Regions from separate parts of the Peribacillus sp. FSL K6-1552 genome, predicted to be linked through region 1. Evidence: riboswitches for the same ligand, from Rfam matches in the RefSeq annotation. Region 1 holds a riboswitch; the other holds the start of a gene.
The links. Region 1 has a riboswitch for lysine ahead of NST21_RS20630 (aspartate kinase). Riboswitches for the same ligand answer to the same signal wherever they lie in the genome.
Positions count from the first base shown of each region.

Region 1 (6,930 bases):
CCTTAGATTTTAGATGTGAAGCTGTTCACATTTTTTTAGACAAAAAAAGAACCTATATCCTAAGATACAGGTTCTTTTCTCATTATTAAACTTCGTCGCTTCCGAAGAAGTTACGGAATTGTTGAATAGTAGTATCACGGTTTAATGCTGCAATCGATGTAGTCAAAGGAATTCCTTTAGGGCAAGACTGCACACAGTTTTGTGAGTTACCGCAGTTTGCAAGGCCCCCATCAGACATAATTGTATTTAAACGTTCAGCTTTGTTCATTGCACCAGTTGGATGTGCGTTGAATAAACGAACTTGTGATAATGGTTGTGGTCCCATGAAGTCTGAATTGCTGTTTACGTTCGGACAAGCTTCTAAACATACACCACAAGTCATACATTTAGATAATTCGTAAGCCCATTGACGTTTCTTTTCTGGCATACGTGGTCCTGGTCCAAGATTGTACGTACCATCGATTGGGATCCAAGCTTTTACCTTTTTCAATGAGTCGAACATACGGCTACGGTCGACTTGAAGGTCACGAACAACAGGGAAAGTACGCATTGGAGCAAGACGAACCGGCTGTTCTAATTGGTCAATAAGAGCTGTACAAGATTGTCTAGGTTTACCATTGATAACCATTGAACAAGCACCACATACTTCTTCAAGACAGTTCATGTCCCAAGCGATTGCTGTAGTGTGTTTGCCTTGTACTGTTACTGGATTACGACGAATTTCCATTAGAGCGGAAATTACATTCATATTCGGACGGTACGCTAATTCAAATTCCTCATCATAAGGAGCTGAATCCGGTGTATCTTGACGAGTGATTATAAAACGGACTGTTTTAGTCTCAGATTTAGTTTCAACCATTTTTTTGCTCCCCCTCTTTAATGTTTCGTAGTGTAATCACGTTTACGCGGTGCGATCAGTGATACATCAATATCTTCATAATGGAATTCAGGAGCTTGATCCAAGCCTTTGAATGTTGCCATTGTCGTTTTCATGAATTCCTCATCATTACGTTGTGGGAAATCAGGTTTGTAATGTGCTCCGCGGCTTTCGTCACGGTTTAAAGCACCAATTGTGATAACACGTGCTAATTGCATCATGTTTTGAAGCTGTCTAGTGAAGGCAGCTCCTTGGTTGCTCCATTTAGCAGTGTCATTGATGTTAATTTTCTTGTAACGTTCCATCAACTCAAGAATCTTGTTATCAGTTTCTTTCAACTTGTCATTGTAACGAACTACAGTAACATGCTGTGTCATCCACTCACCAAGTTCTTTGTGTAGAACATACGCGTTTTCATTACCATCAAGAGACATTACTGCATTCCATTTTTCTTGTTGTTGTTTTTCGTAACCATCAAACAATGAAGAAGGAATAGACTCTGAAGTTTTATCAAGGCCTTCAATATATTTAACTGCATTCGGTCCAGCAACTGAACCACCATAGATTGCAGAAAGAAGTGAATTCGCACCTAAACGGTTACCACCATGTTGAGAGTAATCACACTCACCTGCAGCAAATAAACCTTTAATGTTTGTCATTTGGTCATAATCTACCCAAAGTCCGCCCATAGAATAGTGAACTGCAGGGAAGATTTTCATTGGAACTTTACGAGGATCTTCACCCATGAATTTCTCGTAGATTTCAATGATTCCGCCAAGTTTGATATCAAGTTCTTTAGGGTCTTTATGAGAAAGATCCAGGTAAACCATGTTTTCTCCATTAATACCAAGCTTCATGTTCATACATACGTCGAAGATTTCACGAGTCGCGATATCACGAGGTACAAGGTTACCATAAGCAGGGTATTTTTCTTCAAGGAAATACCAAGGTTTTCCGTCTTTATATGTCCAGATACGTCCACCTTCACCACGAGCAGATTCACTCATTAGACGAAGCTTATCATCTCCAGGGATTGCAGTTGGATGAATTTGAATGAACTCACCATTTGCATAATTTACACCTTGTTGATAAACAATGGATGCTGCTGAACCTGTATTAATCATTGAGTTAGTTGATTTACCGAAAATGATTCCAGGACCACCGCTCGCCATGATGACAGCGTCGCCAGGGAATGATTTGATTTCCATTGAAGTCAAGTTCTGTGCTACGATACCGCGTGCTGTTTGATCGTCATCGATAACAGCTCCAAGGAATTCCCAGCCTTCATATTTGGTTACAAGGCCTTCTACTTCATAACGACGAACCTGCTCGTCCAATGCATAAAGTAATTGCTGACCAGTTGTTGCACCAGCAAATGCTGTACGGCTATGTTGAGTACCACCGAAACGACGGAAATCAAGAAGACCTTCCGGAGTACGGTTGAACATTACGCCCATACGGTCAAACATATGGATAATCGATGGTGCTGCATCGCACATCGCTTTAACCGGTGGTTGGTTAGCTAAGAAATCTCCGCCATAAACTGTATCATCAAAGTGGATAAATGGAGAATCCCCTTCACCTTTTGTATTTACTGCCCCATTGATTCCGCCTTGGGCACAAACTGAGTGAGAGCGTTTAACAGGTACTAAAGAAAATAAATCAACCTGTTGTCCCAGCTCTGCTGCTTTGATCGTAGCCATTAAACCAGCTAGACCTCCACCAACGATAATAATTTTACCTTTACCCAATTCTGTCACTCCCTTATTTCCATTAGCCAAGCTATGTTTTTCCTAATACTTATAAATAAACTCTATCTTCTTATACGAAAGCGAAAATTGCGCTAACTCCGATATAAGAAAGAAGAACGAAAACGATCAAAGTAAAGTAAGTCATGATTTTTTGCGATTTAGGTGAAACTGTTAGACCCCAGCTCACTGCAAATGACCATAATCCATTACAGAAGTGGAAAATTGTCGAAATGAGCCCAACTAAATAAAATGCAATCATAAATGGATTAGAGAAAATCTCTGCCATCATGTCAAAGTCAACCTCTGCACCTAATGCTGCTTGAATTCTAGTTGACCAAACATGCCAAACTAGGAAAATCAACGTAATGATTCCGCTTAGACGTTGTAAAAAGAACATCCAATTTCGGAAAAATCCAAATCTACCCAAATTGTTTTTTGCTGTAAAGGCAATATAAAGTCCGTACACAGCATGGAAAAGGATTGGTAGATAGATGACAACCCATTCCACCAAAATCTTTACGGGCGTAAACTCAATTAAATGAACTGCCCCATTAAAAGTCTCTTCTCCTTTTGTTGCCATAAAGTTTACCGATAAATGAAAAATTAGGAATAGACCAATTGGAATTACTCCTAGAAGTGAATGAAGCCTGCGATTCCCAAACTCACGATTTTTTGCCACTAAGTGCCCCCCCTTAATTTGTGAAAAATCATGCAAAGATAAACTGGTGGCTACCTTTTATCTCCGCGTGAAAATAAAGTATAGAGTTTGAAACATCCCTATACTTTCTTACAATTATGTGACATGTCCATTTTACTCCTGACTTCTATGTGCGTCAAGAAAACGGATACAAGTATTCTTTTTTTCAGAATAGATTTTATTGGATATAATTGTATAATTTTTAATTGTCAAGATTAAAACTTGGTGAAATTACTAATTAATCTATTAATATCCCGGAATAATTTCTCATTTTTTCCCAATTGCGATTGAAATAATAAAAAAACAGTATAATTTGCAAAAGAAAAACGTTTATAATAGATTTACAGAAAGAGGCGATAAACTATGAAAAAAAATATTGCTGCTGCGATAGAAGAAGAAGAAATTCAAACAGAAGAATCTCAAGTTCCAGCTTTTGGCTACGAATTAATCAGAGAAGTTTTATTGAACGATATTCTCGGAAAAGATTCTAATCAAATTCTCTATTGGGCAGGTAAACAGTTAGCGAGAAAATTCCCACTGAATGGCGAACAGGAAGTTGTTGCATTTTTCCAAAATGCAGGCTGGGGCCATCTTGAAATCATAAAGTTTTCGAAAACCGAGATGGAATTATCCTTAACAGGAGAAATAATCAGCCGTCGCTTAGATCTTCATCCTGACTGTCACTTCCAACTTGAAGCCGGTTTCCTTGCCGAGCAGTTTACACTGCAGAAAAAATTCTTAAGTGAATCGACAGAAGAAATCAAACGTCGCGCAAAAAAAGTGACATTTACCATTCAATGGGATCCTAGAGACCCAATCTAATGAGCCCAAAAACAGACTTACCTTTTTTGTCGGAAGTCTGTTTTTCATTAGACTCCAAGCAATCAAACAAGCACTTTTGCATGCTGCCCTAATTTAAACGCTTCATGAAGTGCTTCGACTGCCTTCACCATTTCCTTTTCATTGACGACAGTTGAGACTTTAATTTCAGATGTGCTGACCATTTTCACTTGGATACCTGTGTTAGCCATCACTTCAAACATTTCGGCAGCCACTCCCGGATTAGATACCATTCCCGAACCGACGATAGACACTTTGGCCAATCCGCCCTCCGTTTCTACTCTATCGAATCCCAATTGGTCTTTATTTTTTTCTAGCACGTTTAAAACAGCTTCCGTATCTTCACTTTTTATGGAGAAAGAAAGGTTTGTTGTATCCTCTGCTGTCATACTTTGGATAATAATGTCAACGTTTATCCGGTTTTTTGCAAGTGTCATGAAAATTGTGGATAATGATCCTAGTGATCGGGGCAAACCATTCACTGTGACCCTTGTAATACTGTCTTCAAAAGCAATACCGCGTACAATTAAATTTTCTTCCATAGTTGCTTCCTCCTCAATGGTAGTTCCTGCTTCTTTCTCCATACTCGAACGGACTTCAAGCGGAATCTGGTGGTTTTTCGCATACTCAACAGCTCTTGGATGAAGGACACCCGCCCCTAGATTGGCAAGTTCTAGCATTTCATCGTAAGAAATAGATTGCAGTTTTCGAGCGTCTTTTATGTAACGTGGGTCTGTTGTAAATACACCCGTTACATCGGTATAAATATCGCATCGGTCCGCATTTAATGCTGCAGCAATAGCCACTGCAGTCGTATCGGAACCGCCCCGCCCTAGTGTCGTGATTTCTCCATTTGCATCATTCCCTTGGAAACCTGCAACGACCACAATTTTCTTTGCCTGAAGCTGAGCTTGAATTCTCGAAGCATCAATGTTTAAAATCCGAGCATTCCCATGAACGGCTTCTGTTTGCATGCCAGCCTGCCAGCCGGTGAAAGAAATAGCTTCACGCCCCGCTTCAATTAAAGCCATCGTTAACAGGGAAATCGTGACCTGCTCTCCAGTCGTCAATAACATATCCATTTCTCTCTTGCTTGGATTTTTGGAAATATCTTGAGCCATGTAAACTAATTCATCTGTTGTTTTCCCCATAGCTGAAACAACGACGACTACCTCATTCCCATTCTCTGCTTCCTCGATTACTCGATTTGCAACATTTTTGATTTTCTCGACACTACCGACGGATGTCCCGCCAAATTTTTGAACGATTAATGCCATCCTAATGCACCCTCTTTATCTTTTTTAGGCAATAAAAAAAGCAATGAGAAATATCTCATTGCTGTGATCACGTATTTAATACAGTAAACACAGTGAGATAGCTCTCCAGGGTATACCCCCTGACAATCCGCCATTTATTAAATGTCAGACCAGAAAAACAAGTAATGAGTCTTGTCTTCCTTCGGCGTTATCCCCTTTCAAAACCTTTCATCGAAGCTCATACTTCTTCAGGTTTTTACTATTGAATTCCGCACCTCTATCAGCACTTTTAAGTTGTCTAGTTGAAAATTCCTTCTTATCATAGCATAGAGAAATGTAGGTAGCAAGATTATTCTTGCAATTTTCTAACGATTCCTTCAGCTACCCCTTTTGGCATGCCTGCCTCTATAATTTGTTCTACCGATGCCTCTTTAATTTTTTTCAATGAACCAAAATGCCTTAACAATTGCTTTCTTCGTTTTTCTCCGACTCCAGGTATATCATCAAGCTGCGAGTGAACCGCATTTTTCCCGCGTAGCTGGCGATGAAACGTAATCGCAAACCTATGCACTTCGTCCTGAATTCTTTGCAACAGATAAAATTCCTGGCTACGCGAATCAAGCGGTACCAGTTCCAGCGGATTGCCAATCATCAATTGCGATGTTCTGTGCTTTTCATCCTTAATGAGACCAGAAAGCGGAATATCAAGACCCAGTTCATTTTCTAAAATATCTCGAACAGCCTCCACATGTCCCTTTCCACCATCAATAATGATTAAATCCGGAAGTGGCAGCCCTTCTTTTAAAACTCGTGAATATCTTCTGCGTACAACTTCACGCATCGATTCATAGTCATCGGGTCCCTGGACAGTTTTGATTTTATATTTGCGATACTCTCTTTTTTCCGGCTTACCGTCAATAAACACAACTAAAGCGGAAACCGGATCACTGCCCTGAATGTTCGAGTTATCAAAAGCCTCAATCCGATGCGGGGTATAGATGCCTAATTGCACCCCAAGATTTTCCACCGCATTGATCGTTCTTTCTTCATCTCGTTCAATCAAAGAAAACTTTTCCTGAAGGGCTATGGCGGCATTTTTATTCGCCAATTTAAGCATATCCTTTTTCGATCCCCGTTTTGGATGAATCGTCTTCACGCCAAGCAGCCCTTCAGCCATTTCCGCATCTACTGACTCTGGCAGCAAAATTTCCTTTGGTTTAAAGTGATTGGTAATCTCGTAAAACTGACCTAGGAATGTAAGAAGTTCCTGATCCGGTTCATCATACACTGGAAACAGGGAAACATCCCTTTCTATCAATTTCCCTTGTCGCACAAAAAATACCTGAACACACATCCAGCCTTTATCATAGGCATAGCCAAATACATCACGGTCGATAAAATCAGTCGTCATCATTTTTTGCTTCTCCATCGTGATATCAATGTGGGCAATTTTGTCACGGAACTCCTTTGCCCTTTCGAAATCAAGCTCTTCTGATGCCTCTAACATTT
Region 1 covers NZ_JBBOST010000001.1:4,278,161-4,285,090, forward strand. Annotated here, with positions in the region: gene sdhB (succinate dehydrogenase iron-sulfur subunit) at 86-859, opposite strand; gene sdhA (succinate dehydrogenase flavoprotein subunit) at 877-2,628, opposite strand; gene NST21_RS20620 (succinate dehydrogenase cytochrome b558 subunit) at 2,699-3,307, opposite strand; gene NST21_RS20625 (YslB family protein) at 3,689-4,147, shown strand; gene NST21_RS20630 (aspartate kinase) at 4,210-5,442, opposite strand; lysine riboswitch at 5,533-5,709, opposite strand; gene uvrC (excinuclease ABC subunit UvrC) at 5,771-6,930, opposite strand, start outside.

Region 2 (6,930 bases), 1.1 Mb from region 1:
TGGGAAATGATAAAAAAAGGACCTGATTCCTCTTGAAGAAGAAATCAGGTCCTTTTAAAACGCTTATTTTACTTTAAAATCACATTCCTCAAGTGGAACGATTTTAGTTTTATACTTAATTTTATAGCCGAACCATAGGACGAAGAAAAAGATCAGGCCAATGTAAGAAACAAACATCGAATTCCAATCAATCCCGCTGCTGCTGAAAGCTTGGTAGCCTTGTCCAATGATAATGAAAATACATAAGACGAGCGCGAAAATCGGTCCAGTTGGGAATCCTTTAGCAAGGTATGGTAAAGCATTCAAATCAAGACCTTGAGCTACATAGGCTTTGCGGAATCGATAGTGAGCAATCGCAATTCCAACCCATGTGACAAATCCAGCCATACCTGAAGCATTTAATAACCAGATATAAACAACACCGTCTCCAAAAAATGAAGCTAAGAAAGCAAGGCAACCGACTAAAGAAGTCGCGATAAGAGCATTCACTGGTACCCCTCTTTTATCGAGCTTGCCAAGGAATTTCGGAGCTTTTCCGTCGCGGGCCAAATCCCATAGCATACGAGTTGAAGCATACATGCCGGAGTTACCAGCAGAGAGCACAGATGACAATATAACTGCGTTCATGACCGATGCCGCAAACGCAAGACCTGCGCGTTCAAATACAAGTGTAAATGGACTGACGGCAACATCTTCGCTTAATAAACGTGCATCTGTGAACGGAATAATCATTCCAATTACAAAAATCGCAAGGATATAGAATAAAAGGATGCGCCAAAAAACGGACTTGATCGCTTTAGGGATATTTTTCTCCGGATTCTCACTTTCACCGGCTGTAACTCCAAGTAATTCTGTTCCTTGGAAAGAGAAGCCTGCTGCCATGAATACTCCTAGAATTGTGAAGAAGCCTCCGTTAAATGGACCTTCTCCCATGGTGAAATTAGAAAAACCAATTGGGTCATTTCCGCCAAGGATTCCGAAAATCATTAAAAATCCAGTGATTAAGAAAATGATAACGGTCACGATCTTGATTAAAGCAAACCAGAATTCAGCTTCGCCAAATCCTTTAACAGACATATAGTTAAAAAGAAACATAATAATTAACGCAACGGCACTCCAAATTATGGACGAGCTGTCCGGGAACCAGAACTTCATAATCAGGACAACGGCAGCCAGTTCAGCTGCAATTGTGATGGCCCAGTTATACCAATAGTTCCAGCCAATCGCGAAGCCGAAAGACGGGTCGACGAATTTGGATGCGTAGACACGGAACGAACCGGCTACTGGCATGAATGCTGCCATTTCTGCAAGACTTGTCATTAAGTAATAAACCATGAAGCCAATGGCTGCGTATGCTGCCAAAGCACCTCCAGGCCCAGCCGTATGGATGGCACCGCCACTTGCTAAAAATAAACCTGTTCCAATCGTTCCACCTAATGAAATCATCATTAAGTGACGTGCTTTCAGGCTCCTTTTCAACTCAGTGGGATTTGATGTTGCTTGTGAATTTGACAATTGATGTTACACTCCTTTTTATTGGAAGGGAACGATATATAAAAAAACAGCAGTCGAAAAAGATCGACGGCTGTTTATAATAAACCCGTTTATCCTTCCGAAGATAGCTCCCCACGTTAAAAAAACGTGACAGTGGTGTTCCTATTCGGTAACACCGCCAGCCTAGATATACAAGGAACATATCTAAACTTCGGCAACTTATCCTTTCAAACGGAGTCGTCAATTTTCCTGAATCTCGTCCGTTCTACTTTTATAAGCCGCAGCCTCTAACTCATCGGTAAATGAGGAAGTATTCAATTTTCTTATACTAAATATATAAATCGTTGCGTCAACTTCTAGTCAACCTATACGATTTCAGTATAAAGTTCATACAATTACTTCAATGTCAGCAGGTCATTGAGTAAACTTTACTATATTAAAATTATAAAATAATCTTATAGATAGCGCAATGATTATTTTTCAAGGTTATTTTTTCCTGGTTTTTAAATGTATCACTTGAATTTGATGTTTAATTGTTTGTCATTTAAACATCATTTATTCTGATAATTATGATAATTCAAATAGTTTTTCGTTTCATTAGAGTATAATCTAATTTTACATGTCTGATAACTTCGGGATTTTCAAATAGATCAACAGCCATTTTGCCAATCCAATCAAGCGGTAAGGAAACGGTTGTGATATCGAGCATCTCACTGAGGCTATCATTATTAAAACCTAGAATGGCCACGTCTTCTGGTACTTTCATTCCGAATTTGTTGGCAGTAAGAATGAATCCGACAGCGGTGTCATCATTAGTAATGATGATAGCCTCTGGTTTATCTATCATACAATTCCAATCTTGGAACAATTTTTCACCATCTTTGATGTGATAACTGCCTTCAAACAGCCATTCTTTTTTATTTAAAAGATGATACTTATTCATAATATCGTTAAACGCCTTTGTACGAAGGGAGCTGTTTCTGCTCTTTTTTCGCCCGAGGCTGTATCCAATTTTCTTATATCCTTTAGCAACTACGTATTCAAGTGCAGAGGAAAAAGCGGCATAGTGATCAATGCTTATGGACGATAATTCAGCCTGGGCTGTATCTTCACATAAGATAATTGGTCCATATTTTTGATATTCCAAGAGGACTTTCATTTCTGAAATTCTTGAACAAACGATAATGCCATCGAGTTGCTTCATTTGTAACATATTCAATGCCTGAATTTCTTTTTCTCTTTCATATTGTGTTTGAAAGATGACTATATGATAGCCGATAGCATTGGCTTGTTTTGTAATTCCTTGCACGATTGCTCCGTAATAGGGGTGATTGGTGAAGGGAATGATGACGCCGATTAGATTCGTTTTGCCTTTTGAAAGATGAATGGCGTTGATATTTCTCGAATAGTTTAATTGGTCAATGGCCTGTAAAACACTCTTTCTTTTTTCAGGACTAACATATGGATGATTATTCATTACGCGAGACACTGTGGAGACGGACACACCTGCATATTGAGCAATTTCTTTAATATTTGTCATAGGATCACCGTTTTTTCTTTTTTTTTATTGTATCGTATGAAACCCATTTCAGAGCAAGAGGCGAGAATAAGAGAACTAAAGATTTCTTTATTCAGGGCCTTGTTCTGGTATGGGTTTCATCCTTTAAGATTGAAAAAAGTCTTAGAGGAGGAGATTAGGATGGTCCAAACTTTACTCTGTCTGATCGTACTATGCGGTATCGAAATGGGATTAGCTTACTTCGCAGTATATTTGAAGTCGGAAAAATGAATGGAAAGTTGACGGCTTATAACTTCGCTTGATAATAAAGAACGAAGATCGCCCATGAGCCCAGATGAATGAACAATAGAATGCCAAGGACAGCTGCAACAGAGAGCTTCACTCCAAAAAGCAATAACAAGAAAAAAAAGCACGTCCCAATAAGTGGGAAAAACCAACTGGATGCCCGTGCTCTAGTTCGGATGAGGTCAAATCGTTCATCTAATCCCCGTTGCTTGGCGGCGGCACGGCGTCCCCACCATAATCCAGTCAGTCCGCAAATAATCCCAAGCGTGATTCCTAAAAAGGCCCCCCAGTTAAAATCCTCCATCACAACTTCTCCTCAAATATAAATATATCTTCAATGGCCAGTTGAAACACTTTCGCTAGCTTGTAAGCAAGCTTGATGGAAGGGTCGAATCTTCCTGTTTCTATAGAAATAATCGTCTGTCGGGACACGCCTGTAAGTTCGGACAGCTTTTCTTGTGTAAGTTGATGCGCTTTGCGTAGTTCCCGAATGTTATTTTTCAAATTCTTAAACTCCTTTCAGAAATGTAAAGCTAGCTTTACGTAAAGTATACTTTACAAATTGAAAATGTGTAAATGATTTTCATTCGACAAAATCCTATGATAAAGAATAGTGGTCAAAGATAAAAATGTTGCACTTTTTTAGTGAATTTGTGTATAGTATAAAATAAGTTGTGTACGGGAAACTTTTTAGCATCTACGACAATGTGATAAACAGAAAAAAAATTTTGCGCTAAATTTTGCGCTTGGTAAACATTTTTAGAAAGATGAAAAAGGGAGGGAATATGGATGGGATTTCTAAAAACTATTGGTGGCGTACTTGCTGCTGTGATCATTTTAGCGGGATGCGGAAATGATACGACTGAACAAGGTAAAGGCAATAGCAAGTTAAATGTCGTCGCAACAACGGGGATGATTGGGGATTTGGTTGAGAATATCGGCGGTAAACATGTGGAGGTCACTAGTTTAATGGGACCGGGAGTCGATCCCCATCTTTATAAGGCAACACAGGGTGATGTAAAGACACTGGATTCAGCTGACATGATTTTTTATAACGGCGTGCACCTTGAAGGGAAAATGACGGATATCTTTGAAATGATGAGTAAGGATAAACCGACGATTGCGGTAACGGAGGATTTCAAGGAGGAACAACTTCGTAAAGTAAGTGCAACGGAACATGATCCGCATGTTTGGTTTGATGTAAAGCTCTGGATGGTTGCAGCGGAAGCGGTAAAGAAAGAGTTAATTGCCAATGATCCTGACCATGAAGCAAGTTATCTAAAAAATTATGAAGCTTATGTTCTGCAGTTAAAGGAACTTGATAAATATGTACAGGGTGAAATAAATAAAATACCAGAAGATCAGCGAGTGCTCGTTACGGCACATGATGCATTTGGATATTACGGCAAGTCATATGGATTGGAAGTAAGAGGGCTACAGGGGATTAATACGCTATCGGAATATGGGTCAAAAGATGTGACTGATATGCGGAATTATCTTGTGAAGAATAAAATTAAAGCAATATTCATAGAGTCTAGCGTGCCAAGGAAGGCTATTGAGGCGGTTATTCAAGGAGCTGAAAAGCAAGGTCACAAAGTGAAAATCGGTGGTGAACTATTCTCGGATGCGATGGGGGAAAAAGGCACTGAAGAAGGAACATATATCGGTATGGTCCGTCATAATACAGATACCATTGTTAATGCTTTGAAATAAGGGGGAGAAAGAATGTATCAGGCAGCTCTGAAGGTAGAAAATTTAACGATAGCTTATCATAAAAAACCGGTTGTCGAAGATGTCTCATTTGAGGTGCCGGAAGGGAATCTAATCGGTATCATAGGTCCAAATGGAGCGGGGAAATCCACATTAATAAAGGGGATACTCGAGCTGATTCCTAAACTATCCGGGGAAGTCACAATCAGTGGATCTTCCTATAAATCGATGAGGAAGAGTATAGGCTATGTACCACAGAGGGAGTCAGTAGATTGGGATTTTCCAACCAATGCGCTCGATGTCGTGATGATGGGCAGGTATGGTCACCTGGGCTGGTTAAAGCGACCAGGAAAGGCTGAAAGACATAAGGCAATGGAATGCTTGGATAAAGTGGGGATGGTTGAATACGCTAACCGCCAGATAAGCCAGCTCTCAGGCGGGCAGCAGCAACGGATTTTTCTAGCTCGTGCTTTAGCACAAGAAGCGGATATTTATTTTATGGATGAACCATTTGTAGGGGTAGATGCAGCAACAGAGAAAGCGATCATTCAATTGCTGATGGAATTGAAGGAAAAAGGCAAGACAGTTCTTGTTGTGCACCATGATTTATCAACAGTAAAGGAATATTTTGATTGGACGATGCTGTTGAATAAAAAGGTTATGAAAATTGGACCGACAAAAGAGGTATTTATCCCCGAATACTTACAGGAAACATACGGGGGCCGCTTAGCGATATTATCAGATGCACAGTCCGGTCTATTATTAAAATGAGGTGTACATGATGAATTTACTGGATATTATTAATGATCCGAATACACGGTGGATTCTGCTTGGCACGATGTTCCTCGGATTAAGCAGTGGAGTCATCGGCAGTTTTGCCTACCTCAGAAAGCAGTCTTTGCTTGGTGACACGCTCGCACATGCGGCATTGCCAGGAATTTGCGTTGCCTTTATATTAACTGGGGTGAAATCTACTTCCTTCTTTCTAATAGGAGCAGCCTTGGCTGGTTTAGTGGCAGTTTTTCTAATCAGCGTACTTACGAGGTACAGTAAGATCAAGCAAGATGCTGCACTCGGAATTGTGTTATCTTCATTTTTTGGTTTTGGAATTGTGTTACTTACGCAAATCCAGCAGAGTGAATATGGAAACCAGAGCGGATTGGATACATTTCTATTTGGGCAGACTGCATCAATGGTCATGTCGGATGTCTATATGATGATGACTGTTTCCTTTATACTCATCTTCACTTGTACCGTGTTTTTTAAGGAATTTAAATTACTGTCCTTCGACCCGGGATTTGCTAAGGGAATAGGTTTACCGGTTGTTTTTCTAGACTATTTCATTATGATGCTGATCGTGGCGGCCGTGGTCATCGGTATTCAAGCAGTAGGAGTTGTATTGATGGCATCATTACTCATTACTCCGGCTGTTTCTGCTAGGTACTGGACAGAGCGGCTGCATATCATGGTTATCCTGTCTGGAATATTCGGTATGCTGAGCGGTGTATCAGGTACGTTAATCAGTACATCGGTCAATAATTTGCCGACAGGTCCATTAATTGTCTTGTCCGCGACGGTATGGTTTTTCTTTTCCATGCTTTTTGCTCCTAAACGTGGGGTTCTTTCAACTGTATGGAGAAGGCTATCAACGAAAAAGAAATATTCACTCGAGCAGGATAAAAGGAAAGGGAGCCATCCATTATGAATGATTTTTGGATTATCTTAGTCGGGGCACTAGTTGCGGGCTCTTGCAGTGTATTAGGTTGCTTTTTGATAGTCAGAAAAATGACATTGATTGGGGATGCGATCAGTCATTCCGTTTTACCTGGAATCGTATTGGCATTTTTAATAACAGGGACACGTGACTCGGTTCCAATGCTGATTGGGGCAGCAGCACTAGGGTTACTTACAGTATTCTTAAT
Region 2 covers NZ_JBBOST010000001.1:5,378,258-5,385,187, reverse strand. Annotated here, with positions in the region: gene NST21_RS25940 (amino acid permease) at 64-1,515, opposite strand; lysine riboswitch at 1,612-1,792, opposite strand; gene NST21_RS25935 (LacI family DNA-binding transcriptional regulator) at 2,072-3,034, opposite strand; gene NST21_RS25930 (hypothetical protein) at 3,300-3,602, opposite strand; gene NST21_RS25925 (helix-turn-helix transcriptional regulator) at 3,602-3,802, opposite strand; gene NST21_RS25920 (metal ABC transporter solute-binding protein, Zn/Mn family) at 4,088-5,011, shown strand; gene NST21_RS25915 (metal ABC transporter ATP-binding protein) at 5,024-5,779, shown strand; gene NST21_RS25910 (metal ABC transporter permease) at 5,787-6,713, shown strand; gene NST21_RS25905 (metal ABC transporter permease) at 6,710-6,930, shown strand, end outside.
Region 2: linked by a shared signal. The riboswitch ahead of NST21_RS25940 (amino acid permease) and the one ahead of NST21_RS20630 (aspartate kinase) in region 1 are both predicted to bind lysine.